Regions from separate parts of the Streptomyces sp. NPDC002463 genome, predicted to be linked through region 1. Evidence: riboswitches for the same ligand, from Rfam matches in the RefSeq annotation. Region 1 holds a riboswitch; the other holds the start of a gene.
What was found. Region 1 has a riboswitch for glycine ahead of gcvT (glycine cleavage system aminomethyltransferase GcvT). Riboswitches for the same ligand answer to the same signal wherever they lie in the genome.
Positions count from the first base shown of each region.

Region 2: it holds a riboswitch for glycine, as region 1 does, so the genes downstream of both, gcvP (aminomethyl-transferring glycine dehydrogenase) here and gcvT (glycine cleavage system aminomethyltransferase GcvT) in region 1, are expected to answer to the same signal.

Region 1 is NZ_JBIARL010000008.1:265,764-269,162, reverse strand. Features, by position in the region: gene gcvH (glycine cleavage system protein GcvH) at 1-307, opposite strand, end outside; gene gcvT (glycine cleavage system aminomethyltransferase GcvT) at 385-1,509, opposite strand; glycine riboswitch at 1,697-1,796, opposite strand; gene ACFYX3_RS18690 (AAA family ATPase) at 1,960-2,613, shown strand; gene ACFYX3_RS18685 (enhanced serine sensitivity protein SseB) at 2,795-3,399, shown strand, end outside.
Region 2 is NZ_JBIARL010000033.1:48,019-51,417, reverse strand. Features, by position in the region: gene ACFYX3_RS39115 (DNA polymerase IV) at 1-1,001, shown strand, start outside; gene ACFYX3_RS39110 (PRC-barrel domain-containing protein) at 1,054-1,428, opposite strand; glycine riboswitch at 1,542-1,641, shown strand; gene gcvP (aminomethyl-transferring glycine dehydrogenase) at 1,821-3,399, shown strand, end outside.

The DNA of each region.
Region 1 (3,399 bases):
TGAACAGCCAGCCACCCTCGAACGGAGCGGTGTTCACCAGGGACGGGTCGTCCACGACGTCCTGGTTGGCCTCGACGACCTCACCGGAGACGGGGGAGTACAGGTCGCTGACGGACTTGGTCGACTCCAGCTCGCCACAGGTCTCGCCCTCGGTGACGGTCTCGCCGACCTCGGGGAGCTGGGCGTAGACGACGTCACCGAGCGCGTTGGCCGCGAACTCCGTGATGCCGACCGTCGCGACGCCGTCGACGGCCTCCGACAGCCACTCGTGCTCCTTGGTGTAGCTCAGCTGCTGGGGGTTGCTCATGACCTGATTCTCCTGGATCGGGGGAGTGCTGATGAACGTGGGTCTTGCGGGGTGAGACGAGGAGTGAGACGACTTCGTCACTTCTGGCGCTTGTAGAACGGCAGCGCCACGACCTCGTAGGGCTCGTGGGTGCCCCGAATGTCCACACCGACGCCCTCGGTCCCGGGCGTGGCGTGGGCCGCGTCCACGTACGCCATGGCGATCGGCTTTCCGAGGGTCGGGGACGGGGCGCCGGAGGTGACCTCGCCGATGACCACGCCGTCCTTGACGACGGAGAAGCCGGCGCGGGGGACGCGGCGGCCCTCGGCGATCAGGCCGACGAGCTTGCGCGGCGGGGCGGTCTCGGCGCGCTCGGCGGCCTTCTCCAGCGCCTCGCGGCCGACGAAGCGGCCCTCGTTGGTCGTCTTCTCGAACTTCACGACGCGGCCCAGGCCGGCGTCGAAGGGGGTGAGGGCGGTGGTCAGCTCGTGGCCGTACAGCGGCATGCCCGCCTCCAGGCGGAGCGTGTCACGGCAGGACAGGCCGCAGGGGATCAGGCCGACGCCCTCGCCCGCCTCGGTCAGCGCCTTCCAGACGCCCTCGGCGTGCTCGGGCTTCAGGAACAGCTCGAAGCCGTCCTCGCCGGTGTAGCCGGTGCGGGCGATCAGCGCGGGGACGCCGGCGACCGTGCCGGGCAGGCCGGCGTAGTACTTCAGACCGTCCAGGTCGGCGTCGGTGAGCGACTTCAGGATGCCGGGGGACTCCGGGCCCTGGACCGCGATCAGGGCGTACGCGTCACGGTCGTCGCGGACCTCGGCGTCGAAGCCTTCGGAGCGGGCGATCAGGGCGTCGAGGACGACCTGGGCGTTGGAGGCGTTGGCGACGACCATGTACTCCGTCTCGCCGAGGCGGTAGACGATCAGGTCGTCGAGGATGCCGCCGTCCTCCTGGCAGATCATCGTGTAGCGGGCGCGGCCGTTGCCCACGGTCGAGATGTTGCCGACGAGGGCGTGGTCGAGGAGCTCCACGGCCTGCGGGCCCGTGACGGTGATCTCGCCCATGTGGGAGAGGTCGAAGAGGCCGGCCTTGGTGCGGACGGCGTTGTGCTCGTCGCGCTCGCTGCCGTAGCGCAGCGGCATGTCCCAGCCGGCGAAGTCGGTCATGGTCGCGCCCAGCGAACGATGCAGGGCATCGAGGGCGGTCAGACGGGGGGCAGTGCTCATGGGGTGGCTCCCGGGTCCCAAGGGCGTGATCGGTGACGAAAACACATGACGGGCGAGGACGTCCTCCCCATCTGTCATGGAACCTGAGAGGTTCACCGAGGGCATCTCGGCGCCGAGCGATCGGCGCCGAGTGGTCGGCTTGCACCTTGGGTGGGGACACACGGGGTGTCCCGCTTTTCAGATCTGCCTCATCCACGCGGTACGGGGCCTGAGAGATTCAAGGGAGGGTCTTGCTCCTTCGGCGCCCGGACGCGCTCGGCGGTCCGGAACTCTCCCGCGCGGATTCGAGCGGCCGGTATGCGGTTGTGCGGCGACTGTGCGCGCCTGGCGCGCACATCATCGCACGCGGTGTCGGCGGGGCAAATCGCTTGTGCCGCATTACCGTTTCTTTACACTTCTTGGGCAAGGGTCTCCTCAAGTCTCCTGAGGCCCGACAGGGGGAGAGCGACGATGATCCAGCACACCGGCGCATATGCGGCGAGTACCGGCATACCGTCCCAGCGGGCCCGCGCCCGGAGCCGCGGCCGCCTTCTGCGGGACCTGCGCGAGCGCGGCGGCCGCGGCCCCCGCACCCTCACCTTCGCCGCCGGCGACCTCGTCGTCGTCTCCGGGCTGCCCGGCAGCGGCAAGTCCACCCTGATGAAGCGCGCCGCCCAGGGCAGCGGCATCGACTCCCAGGACGCCCGCGAGCGCTGGGAGGCCCGCATGCCGCGCCTCCTCCCGTACGCCGTCTACCGCCCCCTCGTGCGGATCGCCCACTACGCCGGACTGCGCCGCGCCCTGCGCTCCGGCGCGAGCCTGATCGTCCACGACTGCGGCACCCAGTCCTGGGTGCGGGGCTGGCTCGCCCGCGAGGCGCGGCGGCGCGGCCGCGCGCTCCACCTGGTCCTCCTCGACGTCACCCCGGACACCGCGAAGGCCGGCCAGCACGCCCGGGGCCGGGGCGTCTCCGTGTACGCCTTCGCGCGGCACCGGCGGGCCGTCGGCCGGCTCCTGCGGGCCGCCGAGTCCGGCACCCTGCCGCACGGCTGTGCCTCGGCGACCCTCCTCGACCGGGACGCCGCCGACGCCCTCCGCAGGATCGGCTTCCGGCAGGCGGCCTGAGAGGCCTTCCGGCGGGGGCCCGAGAGGCCTTCCGGCGGGCGGTCCGAGAGGCCCCGGAGCGTCCCGCGGGTGTCCCGGGACGCCCGTACCCTTCCCTTCTGGCCACGGCGGTGCCACGGCGGCGTTAGGGTGCTGCCGGGCGGCCGGTGCGGCAGGCCGTGCGAGAAGGGGAAACGCGACCGTGGACGTGACGTGGCCGGGCAACGAGCTGGAAGAGGTCCTTGCCGCCTCCCTGGGCAACCCCGAGGCCGGGGGACGCCTCGTCGAGGTGCTGGGCCGCAGCCAGGTCTGGGTGCCCCTGCCCAACGGCGGCGGCCCCGACAGCCAGGGCCTCGACCTCGCCACCATGGAGATCGAGGGCGCGGCCTTCGTCCCCGTCTTCAGCTCCGAGCAGCAGTTCCTCGCCTGCGTCGGCGACCACATGTCGTACACCGTCGCCCCCGCCCGTGACTTCGCCCGCGGCCTGCCCCCGCAGCTCGGCATCGTCGTGAACCCCGGCGGCACCGTCGGCGTCCCGCTGCCCCCGCCCGCCGTCGCCGAGCTCTGCCGCGTCGGCCGCACCCCGCTCGACGGCCCCGCCAGCGGCGGCCGCGTCCGGCTCTTCGAGCCCGACTGGCAGGACGACCCGGTCGACTTCCTCGCCGCCGCCTCCGCCGAGTTCGAGGCCATCGGCACCGTCGCCTCCGCCCGCCGCGCCCTCGCCAGCGTCGAGGGCACCGAACCGGCCCTCTTCATCGGCGTCCAGCTCTCCCACTGGGAGGGCGCCGACCGCACCGCGCCCCTGGA
Region 2 (3,399 bases), on a different contig from region 1:
ACGACAGCGCGAGCGCCCGGGCCGTGGGGGAGCGGCTGCGTGTGGACATCCTCGCGACGACCGGGCTCACCGGGTCCGTGGGGCTCGCCGGGTCCAAGATGATCGCGAAGATCGCCTCCGAGGAGGCCAAGCCGGACGGGCTCGTCCTGATCGAGCCCGGGACCGAGCGGGAGCTGCTCGGGCCGCGGTCGGTACGGATCCTGCCCGGGGTCGGTCCTGCCACCGGGGAGCATCTGCGGCGCGCCGGGATGACCACCGTCTCCGATCTCGCGGAGGCGGGCGAGGACGAGCTCGTACGGCTCCTGGGGCGGGCGCACGGGGCCTCGCTGTACAGGATGGCCCAGGGGTACGACGACCGGCCCGTGGTGGCCGAGCGGGACGCCAAGTCCGTGTCCGTCGAGGACACCTTCGACGCCGACATCCACGACCGCGTACGGATCCGGATCGAGGTCGAACGGCTCGCGGAGCGGTGCGTGGGGCGGCTGAGGGCCTCGGGGCACTCGGGGCGGACCATCGTCCTGAAGGTGCGGCGGTACGACTTCTCGACGCTGACCCGGTCCGAGACGCTGCGGGGGCCCACGGACGATCCGGCGGTCGTACGGGAGGCGGCGGGGCGGCTCCTGGGGGCGGTGGACACGACGGGGGGCGTGCGGCTCCTCGGGGTGGGGGTGAGCGGGCTCGCGGACTACACGCAGGAGGACCTGTTCGCCCAGGCGGAGGCCTCGGAGCGGCCGGCGGAGGAGGTCGCGCCGGTGGAGGCCCAGGAGGCCGCTCCTGCCACCGCGACGGAGACCGCCGAGTGGGGCTGGGTCCCCGGGCGGGACGTGCGGCACGCGGTCCACGGGGCCGGGTGGGTGCAGGGGAGCGGGGTCGGGCGGGTCACGGTGCGGTTCGAGGAGCCGTGGTCCGGGCCGGGGCGGGTGCGGACCTTCTCCGTGGACGATCCGGACCTGGAGCCCTCCGAGCCGTTGCCGCTGGTCCGGGGGGACGCGGCGGTGTGACCCGCACCGGCCGTGCGGTGCGGGTCTTCCGGTGGCTGCTCGTCCGGGGCCCTCAGGCGCCGTCCTGGCCCGCCAGGCGGCCGAAGTCCCTGTCCGGGGTGTCCACGGGCGGGGGCGGGAGGGCGAGGCTGTAGTGACGGTAGAGCTGGAGTTCCTGTTCGGGCGAGAGGTGGCGGCCCACGCCGAAGTCGGGGGCGTCCTTGATGAGGGCCCTCTCGTACGGGATGTGGAGGCCGTCGTCGAGCAGGGTGCTCGGCTCCAGGGGGACGAAGGCGTCCCGGCTGAACAGGCCCGTGCGGACGGCGGCCCATTCGGGGATGCCGGTCGCGTCGTCCAGGTACACCTCGTCCACGGTTCCGATCTTGTGCCCGTTCCGGTCGAACGCCTTGCGGCCTATCAGGCTGCGCGGATCGATATCGGTCTGCACGGTCCCTCCAACTGGTCGCAACTGCTCTACACCCCTACGAAAGTGCACAACTGGGATGTCGGCCACTTGAGCGATGGAAGCCGCAATCGCGCTGGTAGGCTGGTTGTGGCTGTCGACCCTGTGCGGGAGAGTCCCCCGGAGAAAGCTTCCGGTGGGCGCCGAAGGAGCAAATCCTCCCCGGAATCTCTCAGGCCCCTGTACCGCGCGGACGAGGTCACTCTGGAAAGCAGAGCGGATGTCCGACGGCATTTCGCTCTCACCGACGGTGAAAGCCGGCGGGCCGCGAGGCGTGCCGGTGAAACTCTCAGGTTGAGATGACAGAGGGGGAGGCCGTCCGGGTACCCGCGCCGTGGTGCCCCTCGCAGGTCGTGACGACCAGGAGGCCTCCGTACATGACCGCCAACCGCACTCCGCTCTCCGAGCTCGAACAGGGCATCCCGTTCGAGCAGCGGCACATCGGGCCCGACGCCGAGGCCCGGGCCAAGATGCTCGCCCAGGTCGGTTACGGCTCGCTCGACGAGCTCACGGCCGCCGCGGTGCCGGACGTCATCAAGAACGCCGAGGCGCTGGGCCTGCCGGCCGCGCGCACCGAGGCCGAGGTCCTCGCCGAGCTGCGCACGCTCGCCGACCGCAACCAGGTCCTCGCCCCGATGATCGGCCTCGGCTACTACGGCACCTTCACCCCGCCGGTGATCCTCCGTAACGTCATGGAGAACCCCGCCTGGTACACGGCCTACACGCCGTACCAGCCGGAGATCTCCCAGGGCCGCCTGGAGGCCCTGCTGAACTTCCAGACCATGGTCGCCGACCTGACCGGTCTGCCCACCGCCGGCTCCTCCCTCCTCGACGAGGGCACCGCCGCCGCCGAGGCCATGGCGCTGTCCCGCCGCATCGGCAAGGTCAAGAACGGCGTCTACCTCATCGACGCCGACGCCCTGCCGCAGACCATCGCGGTCATCGAGACCCGCGCCGAGCCGACCGGTGTCGAGGTCGTCGTCGCCGACCTGAGCGAGGGCATCCCCGCCGAGGTCGCCGAGCGCGGTGTCTTCGGTGTGCTCCTCCAGTACCCGGGCGCCTCCGGTGCCGTCCGCGACATCAAGCCGCTGATCGACGCCGCGCACGAGCTCGGCGCGATCGTCACCGTCGCCGCCGACCTGCTCGCGCTCACCCTGCTCACCTCGCCGGGCGAGCTGGGCGCCGACATCGCCGTCGGCACCACGCAGCGCTTCGGCGTCCCCATGGGCTTCGGCGGCCCGCACGCCGGCTACATGGCCGTCCAGGACAAGCACGTCCGCTCGATGCCCGGCCGTCTGGTCGGCGTCTCCGTCGACGCCGACGGCAACAAGGCCTACCGCCTGACCCTGCAGACCCGCGAGCAGCACATCCGCCGCGAGAAGGCCACCAGCAACATCTGTACGGCCCAGGTGCTCCTCGCCGTCATGGCCGGCATGTACGCCGTCTACCACGGCCCGGACGGTCTGAAGCAGATCGCCGCGCGCACCCACCGCTACGCGGCCATCCTCGCCGCGGGTCTCACCGCCGGCGGCGTCGAGGTCGTGCACGGCTCGTACTTCGACACGCTCGCCGTCCGCGTGCCCGGCAAGGCCGACGAGGTCGTCGCCGCCGCCCGCGAGGCCGGCGTGAACCTCTACCGCGCCGACGCCGACCTGGTCTACGTCTCCTGCGACGAGACCACCACCCGCGCGCAGCTCGCCGCCGTCTGGGGCGCCTTCGGCGTCACCGCCGACGTGGCGGCCCTGGACGCCGCCACCGAGGACACCCTCCCCGTCGGTCTGCTGCGCTCCGACGCGTACCTGACCCACCCGGTCTTCCACGCGCACCGCTCCGAGACCTCGATGCTGCGCTATCTGCGCAAGCTCGCGGACCGCGACTACGCGCTCGACCGCGGCATGATCCCGCTCGGCTCCTGCACCATGAAGCTGAACGCGACCACCGAGATGGAGCCGGTGA